DNA from 3 places in the Streptomyces sp. CA-294286 genome. Region 2 is predicted to be linked to each of the others. Evidence: riboswitches for the same ligand, from Rfam matches in the RefSeq annotation. Region 2 holds a riboswitch; each other region holds the start of a gene.

Region 1 (5,608 bases), 3.5 Mb from region 2:
TCACCCTTCAAACCCCCTTGCGACAGGGCCGCGCATCCGGGCACGGCGCTGTCGCCGACCCGCCATACTGGGGCGTCGGTCGGTTCCGGGGCACGGAAAGGGGAGTGCGGTGTCGCAGCAGGGGCAGCAGGACGGCCCGGGCGAGGGCAGCGGGTACGACGTCCTGGTGATCGGCGGGAGCGGCGTCGACACGGTCGTACGCGTGGACGCGCTGCCGGTCCCGCTCGCGGACTCCGTGGGGGTCTCCCCCATCAGGGAATGGCCGGGGCACACGGGCGGCAACGTGGCGCTCGGCTGCCGGGCGCTCGGCCTGGACGTGAAGTTCCTCGACGTCATCGGCGACGACTGGATCGGCGGCGAGGTCCGGGAGCGGATGGCCAAGGGCGGCGTCGACTTCGAACCGATGATCTCGCCCGCGGGCACCCGCCGGGCCGTGAACCTCGTGGACCCGGCGGGCCGCCGGATGTCGTTCTACGACGCCAGGGACCCGGAGGGGCTGCGGATGCCGCGCGACTTCTACGCCCCGCACCTGGTCCGGGCCCGGCACGTCCACGTGACGATCATGGGTTTCGCCCGTCATCTGCTGGTGGACCTGGTCGAGTCCGGCGTGCCGCTCTCCACCGACCTGCACGACTGGGACGGGATCACGGACCACCACCGCGCCTTCGCGCTCAGCGCCGACCTGGTCTTCCTGAGCGCCGCGGGCGCGGGCGAGCGGATCGGTGAGGTGATGCGGGAGATCCTGCGGGAGGGCAGGGCCCGTGCGGTGGTCGCGACGGCGGGCGCGGGCGGTTCGTACCTGCTGACCCGTGAAGGCGGCAGCACTCCGCGGCACGTCCCGGCGACGGTCCCACCCGCCCCGGTGGTGGACTCCAACGGTGCGGGCGACGCGTACGTCTCCGGTTTCCTGTACGGGCGTCTCGCCGGCCGGGACCTGGAGGCGTGTGCCGGGCTGGGCGCGCTGGCCGGGGCGTACGCCTGCACCGTCGCGGGCAATGCGTCCCTCATCGGCCCGGAAGCGCTGGCGGCCGAACCTTCCGGTCCCGCCTGAGCCCTGGGGGCGCTCGGCGCGTCCGGTCGGCGGCGGCCGCTGCCCCCGGAGGCCGCGTCCGCGCCGACCGTGCCTCAGAGCGGCAGCAGATCCGGTCGCTTGGCTTCCACGTGGTCGCCGGAGCTCTCCCCGCGCAGTCGCCGTCCGATCCACGGCACGAGGTGCTCGCGGGCCCACTGGATGTTGTCGCGGCGCGCTTCGAGGGTGCCCCGCAGGGGTTGCGGCGGCCACGGCTGGTCGGGGTCGGCGGGGATCTCCAGGCCGAGGACCTGGCCGGCCCGCAGAGCGACCCGGGTGTGTCCCTCGGGCGAGAGGTGCAGCCGGTCGGGGTCCCAGGCACGCCGGTCCTGCACGGACTTCAGCGACCACAGGTCGAGGACGGGACAGCCGTAGCGGTCCGCGATGGCCCGTACGTGTGCCGAGTAGGTGGCGACCTTGCCGCGCATGTGGCGCAGCACGGGTACACCGCGGGTGTCGAAGCCGGTGGTCACCATGACGGTGCCGACCGCCGAGGTCAGCTCGGCGACGGCCTTCTCGAACCGTTCGGCCACGTCGTCGGGGTCGCTGCCCGGCCGGATGATGTCGTTGCCGCCCGCACAGAAGCTGACCAGGTCGGGCGCGAGCTCCTTGGCGCGCGGGACCTGGTCCGCGACGATCTGGTCGAGGAGCTTGCCCCGGACCGCAAGATTCGCGTAGCGGAAGGTGTGTTCGGGTACCCGGTCGTCCAGGAGGACGGCCAGCCGGTCGGCCCAGCCGATGAACGCGCCGCCGGGGCCGGGATCGCCCACACCTTCGGTGAAGCTGTCCCCGATCGCCGCGTACGACCCGATGGTGCCTGCTGTGAATGATCTCGAATCGTCTGCCACGTTGACACATCCTTCACCGTCGCAAGTGACCTACGCCACCGTAGGGAAGGGTGACGGTGGGTGAGATATGCCATCGGTCAAGTTTCGTTCAACCCGGAATACGGGCGGACTGTGGCGTACGCACCTCGCCCCCGCACCGGAGTCGGTACGGGGGCGAGGGCGAGCGGGGACGGGGCCGTCCGGGTGGCGTCAGATGGAGACGCCGTTGCTGCGCAGGTAGGCCAGCGGGTCGATGTCGGAGCCGTAACCCGGGCCGGTGCGGATCTCGAAGTGCAGGTGCGGGCCGGTGGAGTTGCCGGTGGAGCCGGAGTAGCCGATCTGCTGGCCGCCGGAGACGCTCTGGCCGGAGCGGACGTTCAGCGCGGAGAGGTGCGCGTACTGCGAGAAGCGGCCGTCGTTGTGCCGGATTACGACCTCGTTGCCGTACGAGCCGCCCCAGCCGGCGGAGACGACGGTGCCCGCGCTGACGGCCTTGACCGAGGTGCCGGAGGACGCCCGGAAGTCGACGCCGGTGTGGTAACCGCTGGACCAGCTGCCGCCGGAGGCGCGGTACGGAGTGGAGACGCCGGAGGGCACGGGCGCGCTGAAGCCGGAGCTGGAGCCGGTGTTCTGCGACGGGCGCTCGGTGCGCCGCTCGCTCTTCGCCGCACGCTGCTCGGTGCGCTCACGGCTCTGCTCGGTGCGCTGCTCGGCGCGCTTCTGGGCCTTCTCGGCCTTGCGCTCGGCGGTGCGCTCGGCCTTGCGCTCGGTGGTGCGTTCAGCCTTGCGCTCGGTGGGGGCGGCCTTCTTCTCCGCCGGGGCCGCGGCGGGGGCGGACGAACCGCCCGGCGCCTTCGCGCCGATCGACAGCTTCATGCCGGGGAGGATCAGCGAGGGGTCCTCGCCGACGACCGACCGGTTGTCGGAGTAGAGCTTCTGCCAGCCGCCGCGCACGTTCTTCTCGGCGGCGATCTTCGACAGGTGGTCGCCGCGCACGACGGAGTACGTACGGGTCGCGTCGGTCTTCGGGGTCGCCGCCTGCTCCGCCGTACGCTGCTGCGGCACTATCGCCGCCGGAGCCTTCTGCGACGTGAGCACGGGGGCCTCGGCCACCGGCGCCGCGGCCTTGTCGGCGGCGTGCGCGCCCGTGGCGCCGATCAGCGGGAGCGCCAGTGCCGCGCTCCCCGTGCCGGCGGCGACGAAGCCGCGGGTGAGGGACGAACTGGACTTCGGGCGGCGGTGCTTACCCTTTGCAGGCATGACGATTTCCTCTCCGGCGCCTACGGGGTGAGCTGTCGGGTTCGGGCTGGAGATGCCCGGCCGCGCTCGTCACGAGCACGACTTAACCCCTAGCCGGTCCGGCGGACTCTCGTCCTCCGGCGCCGGCGTACTACCTGGGTCCCCCGCTCCTGCCACACGAAGAAAGATGGGTGCGGTGCCCGGGTGGTGGCAGGACTCGGCGGTCCACCCGGATTGACGGTGACCGTAGGCGAGTGAAGGCCGCCGGAACAAGCCGTTCCCTTCTTCTCCCCGCCGTCAGCACCTCTTCTTCATGATTCTCACGCCGTTCCCGCTCCGCCCCTTCCACCACTTTCCGTCCCTGGCCTGCCTTTTGACGCCCCGCCACCTCCTGGCACATCACCCTTATGATCCTGCTCACTCGACTCCGGCACAGAATCGCCCATAAACCTCAATTGCTTCCAAAAAACCCAAGAGGCTGCACATCGGTTGCCTGAGGCATCGGTGTTGCGCCCATGTCGTATCTTCGGAACGCGCCCCTCGTCGGCCACGTCGCGCCGGCGAACGACCTTGAGGAGTCGCTCGTGACGCAGCAAGTGCCACAGGTCCCGTCGTCGGCCGAGCCCGACCTGACCGGTGTACGGAACTTCCGCGACGTGGGCGGGCTGCCCACCGCCGACGGACGCACGGTGCGGTACGGACGGCTCTTCCGCAGCGGGCATCTCGCGCACGCCACCGCGGCGGACACGGCCTTCCTCAATTCCCTCGGCCTGCACACCGTCTTCGACTTCCGCAACGACGCGGACCAGAAGCTGGAGGGCCCGGACGTCGAGCTCACGGGCGTGCGCAACGTCAACATCCCGTTGAGCGACCCGGCGGACGGCGCGGAGTTCTGGCGGATGGTGCGCGACGGCGGCATGGACCAGCTGCGGGAGATCCTGGACGACGGCAAGGCCGCGGCCCGCATGACGGAGGCGTACCGCCGCATCATCAAGGACCGCACGGCCGAGCACAGCCGGGTGCTGCACGCCCTGGCCGAGGACAGCGTGCCCGCGCTGATGCACTGCGCGGCGGGCAAGGACCGGGCGGGGTTGTCGGTCGCCGTGACGCTGCTCGCGGTGGGCGTCGAGCGCGAGGCCGTGGAGGCGGACTACGTCAAGTCGAACGACCCGCACCGCCGGTACCGGGTGCAGCGCAGCAGCGACTCCCCCGACGCGATGAACGCCGAGGTGCTGAGACTGCTCGCGCCGCTCTTCGACGCCCGCGTGGAGTACCTCGGCGCGGCGTTCTCCACGATCGAGGAGACCTGGGGCGACACGGAGACGTACCTGACGCAGGGCCTGAAGCTCGCCCCCCGGACGCGCGAGGCGCTGCGCGAGCGCCTCACCGTCTAGGGCCGCAGGGTGCGGGGGCGGCGGGGCGCGGACGCCCGCCCGGTCTTCAGCCCTTGCCGCCGAGAGTGAACAGCAGGTAGATGAAGGCCGCGAAGACGTGTCCCACGGCGACGTACAGGAAGACCCGGAGGACGAGGCCGCGCGGAGCCCTGTCCTCCACGAAGCCGAGGACGCCCGAGGATTTCCCCGCGCCGTCGTTCCAGTCGGCCTTCCTGCCGTCCGGTCCGCCCTCCCGGGCCATCTCGTCGGCGGCCCTGGCGATCGCGGCCATCGCGGCGTTCTGTGCTTCGGTGAGCTCCGCCATCTCATGACTCCTGGGGCAGGCAGAGCCCGGCGACGGTGCTCTGCATCAGCGTGTGGACGAAAAGCAGCTCCGCCCCGCCCGGTGTCACGGACGTGATCCGGTGCGGGGTGAGCGAGTCGAAGTGGGCGCTGTCACCCGCGTCCAGCAGGTGCACGGTGTCGCCGAGCGCCAACCGCAGGCGCCCTTCGAGGACGTACAGCCACTCCTCGCCGGGGTGCACCCGGACGAGGTCCTGCTGCGCCGCATGGGGGACGTGCACGCGCAGTGCCTGCATGGCGCGGCCGGAACCGCCCGCCTGCCGGTAGGTCCAGCCGTCGGCCTCGCGTGCGGCCATGTCACCGGCGCGCAGTACGGCGTCCCGGCCGCCGGCGCTCTCGCCGAGCAGCTCGGAGACGGTCGTACCGTAGATCCGTGCCAACGCGAGCAGCATCGGCAGCGAGGGCTGCCGCAAACCCGTCTCCAGGCGGGACAGGTGCGCCGGCGAGAGCCCGGCGCGCCGGGCGGCGGCCTCCAGGGTCAGACCGCTGCGGCGTCGCAGTTCGCGCAGGTGGGGAGCGACCGCGGGCAGCTCGGCGGAGTCGTCGGTGCTCTCCTCGGGCGGTGGCGTCATGCTCCCAGTGAGCCAGAGCGGTTGCCTCTGGGGCAAGTGCTTTGCCCCAGAGGCAAATGTCCCGGCCGGTTCAGCGGTGGGCGACAGCCTGTTTCACCAGGGTCCTGCCGAAGTCCCACATCAGCCCGCCGCCGCTGTGCGCTTCGTCCATCACGGCGGTGAACG
Region 2 (5,608 bases):
CGGAGCCCGCCTCCTCGACCTGGTCCACGTCATGGACCGGATCCGCCGCGAGTGCCCGTGGTCCTCCCGGCAGACCCACGAGGGGCTCGCCAAGTACGGCATCGAGGAGGCGTACGAACTCGTCGAGGCCATCGAGGCGGGCGACCGCTCGGAACTGCGCGAGGAACTGGGCGACGTACTCCTCCAGGTCGTCTTCCACTCCCGCATCGCCCAGGAAGCGGCAGGGGAGGACGAGGACGGCTCGGACGCGCCCTTCTCGATCGACGACGTGGCCGCCACGCTCATCGACAAGCTCATCCACCGTCACCCGCACGTCTTCGGCGACGAGTCCGCCGAGACGCCCGAGGACGTCAAGGCCACCTGGCTGCGCACCAAGGCCGTCGAGAAGCAGCGCGCCTCGGTCACGGAGGGCATCCCGCTCGCGCAGCCCGCCCTGGCCCTCGCCGCCAAACTGGCCTCCCGGGCACGCGGTGCGGGCCTGGACGTCGCCCACCCGAGCGGCGACGACGGCGAAGGCGTCAGCGGCGGCGGCGAAACCGCCAGCGGCGCGACCACCGGCAGCGAGACCGCCAGCGGCGCGACCACCAGCGGCGCGACCACCAGCAGCGGGACCGGCAGCAGCGAAACCGGCAGCGCCGGGACCGCCAGCGGCGCGACCACCAGCAGCGGGACCGGCAGCGCCGGGAACCGCATCGGCTACGAGCTCCTCGCCCTCGCCGCCCGCGCCGAAGCCGAAGGCACCGATCCGGAAACCGCCCTCCGCGCCGCCGCCCGTACGTACCGCGACGCGATCCTGGCAGCCGAGAAGGCGCAGGCAGCCCCACGAACAACCCCGCAGACCCGAGCACAACCACAGACCCCGGCCTCGTACCAGCCCCGGACGAACACGCACCAGCCCGGACCGGACGCGCATCAGCCCTCCACCGACGCGCACCAGTCCCACACCGACGCACACCAGCCCTCCACGGACGCCCAGAAGTGACCGACACCGTCCACCAGACCCCGGCCCCCGCCCCCGGCGGATCCGACGTCCCCCGTGGCCCGCAGCCCCCGCTCTTCACCTGGGAGTTCGCCACCGACCCCTACCCCGCCTACGCGTGGCTGCGCGAGCACGCACCCGTGCATCGCACCGAACTGCCCAGCGGCGTCGAGGCATGGCTGGTCACCCGGTACGCGGACGCCCGCCAGGCCCTCGCCGACCAGCGGCTGAGCAAGAACCCGGCGAACCACGCCGGATCCGCGCACGCCAAGGGCAGGACCGGCATCCCCGGCGAGCGCAGCGCGGACCTGATGACGCACCTGCTGAACATCGACCCGCCGGACCACACCCGGCTGCGCCGACTCGTCGCGAAGGCGTTCACTCCGCGTACGGTCGCCGAATTCGAACCCCGTGTGCAGGAGTTGACGGACCGGCTCATCGACGCCTTCGAGGCCAACGGCTCCGCCGACCTCATCCACGAGTTCGCCTTCCCGCTCCCCATCTACGCGATCTGCGACCTGCTCGGCGTGCCGCGCGAGGACCAGGACGACTTCCGGGACTGGGCGGGCATGATGATCCGCCACGGCGGCGGACCGCGCGGTGGCGTCGCACGCTCCGTCAAGAAGATGCGGGCGTACCTCGCCGAGCTGATCCACCGCAAGCGCGAGGACCTCGGCGACGACCTGATCTCGAACCTGATCCGGGCCGGCGACCACGGCGAGCACCTCACCGAGAACGAGGCCGCCGCGATGGCCTTCATCCTTCTCTTCGCGGGTTTCGAGACCACCGTCAACCTCATCGGCAACGGCGTGTACGCCCTGCTGCGCAATCCCGACCAGCGCGCCCGTCTCCAGCAGGCCCTGGCCGACGGCGACCCGGACGGTCTCCTCGCCACCGCAGTGGAGGAACTCCTGCGCTACGACGGCCCGGTGGAGCTCGCCACCTGGCGGTACGCCACCGAGGCGCTCACCCTCGGCGGGCAGGACATCGCGGCGGGCGACCCCGTGCTCGTCGTGCTCGCGGCGGCCGACCGGGACCCCGAGAGGTTCCAGGATGCGGACAGTCTCGATCTCGGCCGTCGGGACAACCCGCACCTGGGCTACGGCCACGGCATCCACTACTGCCTCGGTGCGCCGCTCGCACGGCTCGAAGCCAGGACCGCGCTCGCCGCCCTCCTGACCCGCCTTCCTGACCTGCGACTCGCGGGAGATCCTGCTGATTTGCGGTGGCGCGGCGGTCTCATCATGCGCGGACTGCGCACGCTCCCCGTCGAGTTCGGGGACGCCCACAGGTGAAGGCGAAGTGACGGGACCTCAGCAATGTGACCTTTGCGTGATCTGCACTGCATCGACTTGTGACGGGTGTTCGAGTACGGCTACGTTCACGGGCGACTCGGCAGTTACGGACGGAAGCCGAGTCACCGTCAGCTGAAAGGCAACCGCATGCGTTCCGGGAACGGTAAACACCGCCGCCCGCGTCAGGCCCCCGCACTGTTCGTCGCAGCAGGGGTGACCGGGTCCGCCATCGCGATTCCGCTTCTGGGTGCGACGAGCGCCTCGGCGGCCGACGCGAACACCTGGGACCGGGTCGCCGAGTGCGAGAGCGGCGGCATGTGGAGTGCCGACCTGGGCAACGGGCACTACGGCGGGCTCCAGTTCTCGCAGGAGAAGTGGGCGCGGTACGGGGGCCTGGACTACGCCCCGCGCGCCGACCTCGCCAGCCGCGCGCAGCAGATCAAGGTCGCCGAGAAGGTGTTCGCGGCGGAGGGCCGGCAGGCGTGGCCCAGTTGCGCCGTCATATCCGGACTGGCCCCCGGCGGCGGCTCCGGCTCCGGTTCCGGTTCGGAGGGTTCCGGTGGTGTGGACGCCGCCGACCCCGGTACGGATGCCAGTGCGCCGCCCAAGGCTCCCGCGGGCTCCGTGAAGCGCGACGCGCCCGAGGGCGGCACGCAGAGCCCGGACCGCGAGGACCCGTCGGCCTCCGCGGACGCCGTCACCCCCACCGAGCCCACGCCGGGCACCAGCGTCACCCCCAGTACCGGCCCGAGCGCCGACGCCGGGCAGGGCACCCCGGGTGCCGGGACTCCCGCCCCGTCCGGCTCCGCCGACCCCTCTGCCTCCGCCGACCCGGGCCAGGACCCCGGGCAGGGTGCGAGCCGGGGCAAGCACCGCGGCGAGCCCGCCCCCGAGAACACGTCCCCCGAAACGGGCAGTTCGGTCGAACCGGGCATGGACTCGACGGCGGGCGCGAGCCTCGACCCCGCCGTCACGCCCGGCACCGACCCGACCGCCGCCGACCCGTCCGTCACCGACGGCCGCGAGTCCGGCCAACACGCCTCCCGCGGCGAGAAGGCCGAGCGGCCCGGAGGGGTGCCCGCGTCGGACACGCCGTACACGGTCCGCGCCGGCGACAACCTCTCGCACATCGCGGACGAGGCGAAGGTGCCCGGCGGCTGGCCCGCCCTCTACGAGGCGAACCGCTCGGCGGTCGGTGCCGACCCGGACCTCATCCGTCCTGGCCAGAACCTCGTGCTGGGAGACGCGGCGGGCACGGAGCAGGCGGGAGCCGGTCACTGAACGGCCGCGAAACGGACACAAAGCAGGGGTAGTTCAGTGCCTTATGTCCGGTTCTGCGCAAGTGAGACATGAGTCTCTTCGCTCCAACTGGTGTGTCCCGCCGGGGAGCTCCCGGCGCGTCCGCTCTGACCTGCGTAAACAACCGCGTCGGAAGGGCAAGTAGGGGTGAGATGTCCCCGATGTTCGCCTTTGAACATCGGGGACTCCTGTGTTTACGGTCGTCATCGCTCGCCACCGGTGAGCACCGGAGCCCGTCACGCCGAATCCTGCCGGCGGGCACCGGGAGCAGTCGTCGCGTAAGCGCCGTAGGCAGGAGCGGGGGACCCAAGGTAAGTGCCGGGCCCGGACGTTGAGAGACGTGACGGGAACGGCTCGGGGTGAAGCCGCCGAAACGGAACGCAGTTGCAGCACGCAGCGGCGGACCGGACCGGAGGCCGGGCGAACTCACAGCCCGAACCCGACAGCTCACCTCGAAGGCGTCGGTGAGGAGATATCCATGTCGCTTTTCAGCAAGGGCAAGCACCGCCGCCCGTCCAAGGCCACCCGTGTCGTCACCCTCGCCGGTGTCACCGGTGTCGCGGTCGCAGCCCCGCTGATGGGGGCCTCCACGGCCTCCGCCGCCTCCGTCGACACCTGGGACAAGGTCGCCCAGTGCGAGTCCGGCGGCAACTGGTCCATCAACACCGGCAACGGCTACTACGGCGGTCTGCAGTTCTCGCAGTCCTCCTGGGCGGCCGCGGGCGGCACCAAGTACGCCCCGCGCGCCGACCAGGCCTCCAAGGGCCAGCAGATCGCCACCGCCGAGCGGCTGCTCGACATGCAGGGTCCGGGTGCCTGGGCCTGCGCCGGCGCCGGCAATCTGACCAACGACGGTGTCGACCCGGGCGTCAGCACCGGTTCGGGCTTCTCGCAGAAGTCCGCCCCCAAGGCGCAGAAGCGCCAGGAGGCCCCGGCCGCTTCCCGCAGCGAGGCCCGCAAGGCCCCGAAGGCCGTCGAGCGGGTGGCCCCCAAGGCTGCCCCGAAGGCCGCCAAGCAGGCTGCCCCGAAGTCCGTCGCCCCGGTCAAGAAGGGTGACGGCGAGTACGAGGTGAAGGCCGGCGACACGCTCGGCAAGATCGCCCAGGCGCACCACGTCAAGGGCGGCTGGCAGCACCTCCTCGACCTGAATGAGGACGTCGTCACCGACGCCGACCTCATCTTCCCGGGTCAGCAGCTCCACCTGCGCTGACCCCCGTGCGGGGCGGCGGCCCACCCCCGCCGCCCCCGCACGCCGGGCCCCGGCCGGACGCGACGCCCCCCCCGTTCGCGCCCGGCCGGGGTTCTTCCGTTCCCCCGCCCCGTTCCGTACGCGCAGTGCGGGGCGCGCAGTGCGGGCGTACCGGTTCCCCGGGCGGCCGACGGCGGCGACCTTCGGCGCGGTCTTCGTCCCCTCTTGCAGGCATTCGGGCATTTTTCCGTCCCATCAGACAGTCGTACGGCCGAACGACGCCCCAGGTCCGGTTAGGCTCTTGTCGCAAGGCCGAAAGCGACCCTGCACTCAGCTTCCCCAGCGTCACACCCCATGAAGGAGATGCTCGTGCCGTCCATCGACGTCGTCGTAGCCCGGGAAATCCTGGACTCCCGAGGCAATCCCACGGTCGAGGTCGAGGTCGGCCTCGACGACGGCAGCACCGGCCGTGCTGCTGTTCCGTCCGGCGCCTCCACCGGTGCCTTCGAAGCCGTGGAGCTTCGTGACGGGGACCCCAACCGCTACCTCGGCAAGGGCGTCGAGAAGGCCGTCCTGGCCGTCATCGAGCAGATCGGCCCGGAGCTCGTCGGCTACGACGCGACCGAGCAGCGCCTGATCGACCAGGCGATGTTCGACCTCGACGCCACCGAGAACAAGGGCTCGCTGGGCGCCAACGCCATCCTCGGCGTCTCCCTCGCCGTCGCGCACGCCGCCTCCGAGGCCAGCGACCTGCCGCTGTTCCGCTACCTCGGCGGCCCGAACGCGCACCTGCTGCCCGTCCCGATGATGAACATCCTCAACGGTGGGTCGCACGCCGACTCCAAC
Region 3 (5,608 bases), 620 kb from region 2:
CGCCAGACGGCCACCCCGCAGGCGGCGGCCGAGTTCACCGCCGGCGAGCGGGAACTCCTGCACCGCCTGTGGGAACGCAAGAGGATCGCGGGCCCGGCCCTGGTGTACGCGGCCCAGGTCACCGGGCGCATACGGATGCTGCCCCCGCCGTACCACCCGGCCTACGCGGCGGCCTACAACCCGTACCGGAACCACTAGGGCCCGCGGACTGCGCCGCGTACCCGCGCGGACGCGAACCGGCAGCCCTGGCGTCGGGGGGTGAGCGCCAGGACTGCCGGAGTTCGGGAAGTCGTATGTGCGAGGGGCGGGTGTCGTCTGTGCGTGGGGCGGTGTCGTCTGTGCGTGGGGCGGTGCCCGATGTGCGAGGGACGGTGTCAGTTGTGCGAGGGGGCGGGTCTCAGACCGTCAGGCCCTTGTCCCGCAGCCATGCCGCCGGGTCGACGCCCGCGCCGCCGGGCGTGCGCACCTCCAGGTGCAGGTGCGCGCCGGACACGTTGCCGGTGGCGCCCACGTTTCCGATGGTCTCCCCGGTGCCCACGGTGCTGCCGGCCGAGACCTTCATCTGGGAGAGGTGGCAGTACCAGATCTCCGTGCCGTCCTTGAGTTCCAGCACGATCCGGTAGCCGTAGGAGCCGGACCAGCCGGCCGACTTGATGGTGCCGCCGTGCACGGCCTTGACCGGGGTGCCCGCCGACGCGGCGAAGTCGAGGCCGGTGTGCTGCCCGGAGGACCACATCGAGCCGGACTGTCCGTAGGTGGCGGTGAGCGTGTACTGGGAGGTGGGCATCGCGTAGCTGCCGGCCAGCTTGGCGAGCCGCTCGGCCTCCGCCTTCGCGGCTGCCTTCGCCTCGGCTTCCGCTTTGGCCTTCGCCTCGGCCTCGGCCTTGTCCCTCTCGGCCTTCTCCGCCTTGGCCTCGGCCTCGTCGCGCTGCTTCTTTGCCTCGGCCGCCGCGTCCTTGACGGCCTGCGCGCGGGCCGCCTCCTGGGCGGCCTCGTCGGCGGTGGAACGCTGCTGCTCGGCCTGCTGGAGGATGCGGGCCCGCAGGCTCTCGCCCGCGCCGACCTGCTCCACCGGGGCCCCGGCGACGGCGTGCACGGCGGTCGTGGTGGGCACCGCGGCGACCACCACGTCCTGCTCGGCCGCTCCGGAGTCCGCCAGCATGGTGCCGACGCCCGGCAGGGACTCGGCGTCCGGCAGGGAGTCCACGAGCGAGTCGAGGGAGTCGGTGAGCACGTCGGGCAGGGATATGGAGACGGCCGGCTTCTCCTGGGCGGTGGCGATGCCGCCCGCACCGACCGCGGCGATCACGCCGACGCCCAGCACGGTGGAACTGCGGGCGAGGGAGCCGCGCTGCTTGGCGACGCGGTGCTTGCCACGTACCGGAGCGATGGAGTCCGCGGTGGGGTTCCACTCCTCGGCCGCCGCGCGCGGTCCGCCCGCGTCGAACTCCACGAAGCCTTCGAAGCCTCCGCTGCGCTGCTGCGGGACCTGGTGGTCCTCGCTCGGGACGCCGTACGCCCCGTACGAGAAAGCGGGGGCTGTGGGGGCTTCGGGGGCAGGCCTGTTGGACGCCACGGAGGCGCGCTCCTTTCCTTCCTTCTCGCCTACCGGGTTAGCTGACGGGTTCGGAGCAGGAAGGTCTCCTACGGGCCAACTTCGGCCCGATTCACCCCAATTGGTGGTTCCCCGGTTTCCTCACGGAATTCGGCGCACGCGCACGGCGCCGTCTCTGACGACGGCTGGGACGACCGCGCTGCGTTATCGAACGTTAATAGACACACAAGTGGATTTCCAAGCCGTTCCTCTTGATCGTTCACACAGAGCCCCCACTCGTGACCAGGACATAGATCCTTATATGCGTACCAACCGGGGCGACACACCGGTCTCTTGACGCCCACTTGGCCACACCGGCCCCGGTGCCCGCAAACTCTCCACAACTGATAGATCATCAATTGTTATGCGATGGGCTGCGCTTCGAGCACCCAGCGTGACGCCCCTCGTAACGTCCCCGCGCGGCACCGGCCGCGCGGGCCGCACAAGCCGCACAGACCGCACAGGCCGCATAGGCCGCACAGGCCGCCGTCAGTGTCCCCGCGGCTCGCCTCAGTAACCCTTCACGATCTCCACGGTTCGCCGCCGCTCCGGCTGCCCCGCCCCCGGCCGCGCCACCGCGAGCAGCGCCATGTCGTCGGTCTGCGTGCCGCCCGTATGCACCCGTACGTCGCTGGTGAGCGCGTCCAGCACGGCCTCGGCCCCGGAGAACAGCGAGCGCCGCAGCCGGGCCGCCGGATCGTAGAAGGCCCCCGCCTCGTCCCGCGCCTCCGACAGACCGTCGGTGTAGAACACCAGCGTCGCGCCGCCGGGAAAGCCGAACTCCCTCGCCCTGTCCGGCCAGTCGCCCAGGTCACCCATCCCCAGCGGCAGCGCGAACTCCTCCGGCTCCAGAACGTCCAGCTCGCCGCTCGGGTACAGCAGCAGCGGCTCGGGGTGCCCGCGGTTCACCAGCCGTACGACGCCCTCGCCGCGCGGGATCTCGGCGAGCACCGCCGTCGTGAACCCCTCCAGCGCGTCCAGCCCGTCCCGCCGCCTGCCCTCCCGGGCGAGCGCCCGCTCCAACCGCTGCGCGACGCCCTCCAGGCAACTCTCCGTCTCCGCCGCCTCCCGGAACGCCCCCACCACCACCGCGACCGCCTCCACGGCCTCAAGTCCCTTGCCCCGTACGTCCCCCACCACCAGACGCACCCCGTACGGCGTGTCCTGCACGGCGAAGAGGTCGCCACCGATGAACGCGTCCGCCTCCGCCGCCTCGTACCGCGCGGCGACCTCCAGGCCGCCGATCCGTTCCGGCGGGATCGGCACGACGGCCCGCTGCGCCGCCTCGGCGATCACCCGTGCCGACGCCAACTGCCGGCCACTGCGGCGCACGACCCGGTTGATCAGGATCGACAGCACGGCCACCGTCACCAGGGTCACCAGCTCGGTCATGCCGATCACCGACGTGAGGGTGTCGTCATGGAGGCGCAGCCCCAGCACCGCGAGCACGCCCGCACAGGCGATCAGACCGGTACCGGCCAGCGAGAAGAACGGCGCGGCGATCAGCGGCGCCGCCGTGAACATCGGGGCGGCCGTGAAGTCGGTCGGCGTCAGCAGGTCGAAGGGGATCGCGCCCGCGATCATCAGGGCGGGCAGCGCCCGTACGAACCGCCTCGTCCTCTTCCCGCCGACGCCGGCGACCACCGACGCCCCGCGCTCCGCCCCCGTACCGTCCCCGCCGCGCCTGTACCCCGCCACCGTCTGCTCCCCTGCCCAGGTCCGCACCGGGTGCGGACGGTACCGCTCCCCGCCCAGGCTGGCCGGAGCCGCGCCGCAGAGCGAATCGGCATCCGCCATGTGGGGGACGCGCACGGCGCGCGCGGGCGCCCCCGCAAGGAACCGCTCGTGCACGCAACCACTCGCTCGGACGCGGGAAAAGCCGGAGGCCCGGGACTCTTTCGAGTTCCGGGCCTCCGGCCTTCACTACTTCTTCAGTAGCGGGGACAGGATTTGAACCTGCGACCTCTGGGTTATGAGCCCAGCGAGCTACCGAGCTGCTCCACCCCGCGTCGGTGAACACAACCCTACGCCATCCTGACCGCACCCTCGACCAGGTGCCCACCGGGAGCCGCCCCGCCGACGGGCGCACCCCGGGGCCGGAGCGCGCCTCCGACTACAGCTTCGAGGCGAGCCTGCGGGTCTCGACGCCGTCCTCGCCGCCCCGCGGGGTGGACCGCCCGCTCCTCGTCGGCCGGTCCTACGGCGCGATGATCGCCGTCCACTGGGCCGCCCGGCACCCGGACCGCACCCGGGGCGCGGTCTCAGGGGACGGCGCACTCCCCCACGAGTGGCTCGACGACGCCGACCGGGAGCAGATCCACACCCAGCACCCCCGCCGCCCTAGCTCCCGTCTTCGACCGCATCACGGTTCCCACCCGCTCCGTGTCGCCTCCGGCGGCAACCTCGGCGGCAACCCGAAGCTCATGGAGAAGATCCGCGCCAACTCGGCGCGGTCGTCGCCCGCAACCCGCACATCCGTCTCAGCGCCAGGTTCCCGAGCAACGACTCCGAGATCCTGCGCAAGGATTCGTCGCCGTCGCCGCCGCGGTCCGCGAACTCACCGCCGCTCCCGCCACCGGGCCGTCCGACCCGTGGCGCACGCGTCGGAAACGAAGGAGCGCCCCGACCGGAGCGAACCGGTCGAGGCGCTCCCCCGCAGGTCAGAGGCGGTAAAGCCTCCCCGCGTCCTGTAGGCCATGTCGGACTCGAACCGACAACCAACGGATTAAAAGTCGAGGAGCCCGAGTGATGTTGGCTGCGGCGCCGTGCCTGCCCATGCCGTTTCGGCTGTTCAGAACGGGTGCCCCAGCCATCCGGCTATCGGCCCATGACACCCCGTCCGAAAGCGTCCGGGCTCACAGCGGGCTCACTTCGTACGCGCTCTGACCTGCTCATCCGACCGCTCTCTCTTTCCCATTACGCGTGGGAGCTACCGCTCCTGAGCGTCCCGCGCGGCCAGTTCGTGCGCGGTCCCGACGAACGCAGGGCCGCAATCGGCCGGCAGCCGCTCGACCACCATGGCGACTGCTTGCCGTGCCGTGGCAGCTTCGCCAACCCGCTCAGACCGGGAAGGCCCTTCAACGGAGAAGGGCCCGGCGTGAGACGCACCGGCCGAGCGCGGCCCGATGTACGGGACGTCCCAAGTCCAGGGGAACTCAGTGCACCGGCTGAAATGCAACTCCCACATGCCGGTCCAGGGGAAAAGCTGCCGCAGCCTCGGCTCGGCGTACGCCGCGGCCACCAGTTCGGCGCTCACCTGGTCGTAGCGGAGCAGGGCCTGCCATGCGGCTTCCACCTCGTCCGTGTCTCCAACGTCTGCTGTCACGCCGTACATCCTCGCCTGCGTCCGGGCTGAACGGGAGTGGTGCGCCGTGCTCCAGTGCACCTCGATGAACGCCCGTGGCCACACATGATGCGGCACCCTCGCTTAGCGAGGGCCGACCTACCCAGAGTGGGCATTCCGTGGGAGCCCTCGGGGTAGCTGTACGGGTAGTCGCGCCCTATGGCGGCTTCACAGAGCGCCGTGTGCCGTTCCCGCTGTACCGCGGTAAGCGGCACAGCGTGGCTACCTGTCTGGGGCCAGTTGCCGCACTACGAGACGTCGCCCGAAGAGCGAGGGCGGTTCTGAGCAACGATGGAAGCCGCGGTCCACCCAGGCGGAAGCTGCCACTCAACTACATGCAGCCCCGCCAACTCGATGATCTCCTCAGGTACACCTAACCGGTGCAGAGGCGTAGCTCCATGTCGGTTGAGCCAGGCAATGCGCCTCGCCTGCTCACGCTGTTCAAGGTCTCGCCATAAATCGAGGGTTACCCCAGGAGCTAGCGATCCGCACTCCGCTCGACGACGCGCTACGTGCCGCACAAGCGGTAGGTATTCCGCTGGGTCGCGCGCGAGGGCTACAAGACACCAGGCAGTTGAGTCGGACATAGGTCGGCCGTGAGCAGTTATGAGACGGCGCGCCCGCCATTGCCAGAGTGGGGCGAGGAGCCACCTGACCCGTTGCGGCCTCAC

What was found. A riboswitch is a leader RNA that binds a small molecule or an ion and turns the genes downstream of it on or off. The one in region 2 is predicted to bind cyclic di-AMP.
Region 1: linked by a shared signal. The riboswitch ahead of ACQPZG_RS06005 (M23 family metallopeptidase) and the one ahead of ACQPZG_RS21155 (transglycosylase family protein) in region 2 are both predicted to bind cyclic di-AMP.
Region 3: linked by a shared signal. The riboswitch ahead of ACQPZG_RS18410 (M23 family metallopeptidase) and the one ahead of ACQPZG_RS21155 (transglycosylase family protein) in region 2 are both predicted to bind cyclic di-AMP.

Annotation. Positions count from the first base shown of each region.
Region 1 covers NZ_CP192005.1:159,816-165,423, forward strand. Annotated here, with positions in the region: gene ACQPZG_RS05995 (carbohydrate kinase family protein) at 110-1,051, shown strand; gene ACQPZG_RS06000 (SGNH/GDSL hydrolase family protein) at 1,126-1,917, opposite strand; gene ACQPZG_RS06005 (M23 family metallopeptidase) at 2,107-3,156, opposite strand; cyclic di-AMP (ydaO/yuaA leader) riboswitch at 3,159-3,344, opposite strand; gene ACQPZG_RS06010 (tyrosine-protein phosphatase) at 3,720-4,529, shown strand; gene ACQPZG_RS06015 (DUF6126 family protein) at 4,576-4,833, opposite strand; gene ACQPZG_RS06020 (helix-turn-helix domain-containing protein) at 4,835-5,443, opposite strand; gene ACQPZG_RS06025 (aspartate aminotransferase family protein) at 5,514-5,608, opposite strand, start outside.
Region 2 covers NZ_CP192005.1:3,683,573-3,689,180, forward strand. Annotated here, with positions in the region: gene ACQPZG_RS21140 (nucleoside triphosphate pyrophosphohydrolase) at 1-982, shown strand, start outside; gene ACQPZG_RS21145 (cytochrome P450 family protein) at 979-2,274, shown strand; gene ACQPZG_RS21150 (transglycosylase family protein) at 2,422-3,555, shown strand; cyclic di-AMP (ydaO/yuaA leader) riboswitch at 3,847-4,049, shown strand; gene ACQPZG_RS21155 (transglycosylase family protein) at 4,052-4,783, shown strand; gene eno (phosphopyruvate hydratase) at 5,126-5,608, shown strand, end outside.
Region 3 covers NZ_CP192005.1:3,061,080-3,066,687, reverse strand. Annotated here, with positions in the region: gene ACQPZG_RS18415 (PrsW family intramembrane metalloprotease) at 1-198, shown strand, start outside; gene ACQPZG_RS18410 (M23 family metallopeptidase) at 398-1,576, opposite strand; cyclic di-AMP (ydaO/yuaA leader) riboswitch at 1,588-1,721, opposite strand; gene ACQPZG_RS18405 (PP2C family protein-serine/threonine phosphatase) at 2,105-3,391, opposite strand; tRNA gene ACQPZG_RS18400 (tRNA-Met) at 3,530-3,603, opposite strand; gene ACQPZG_RS18395 (alpha/beta fold hydrolase) at 3,607-4,287, shown strand; gene ACQPZG_RS18390 (DUF6193 family natural product biosynthesis protein) at 4,524-4,928, opposite strand.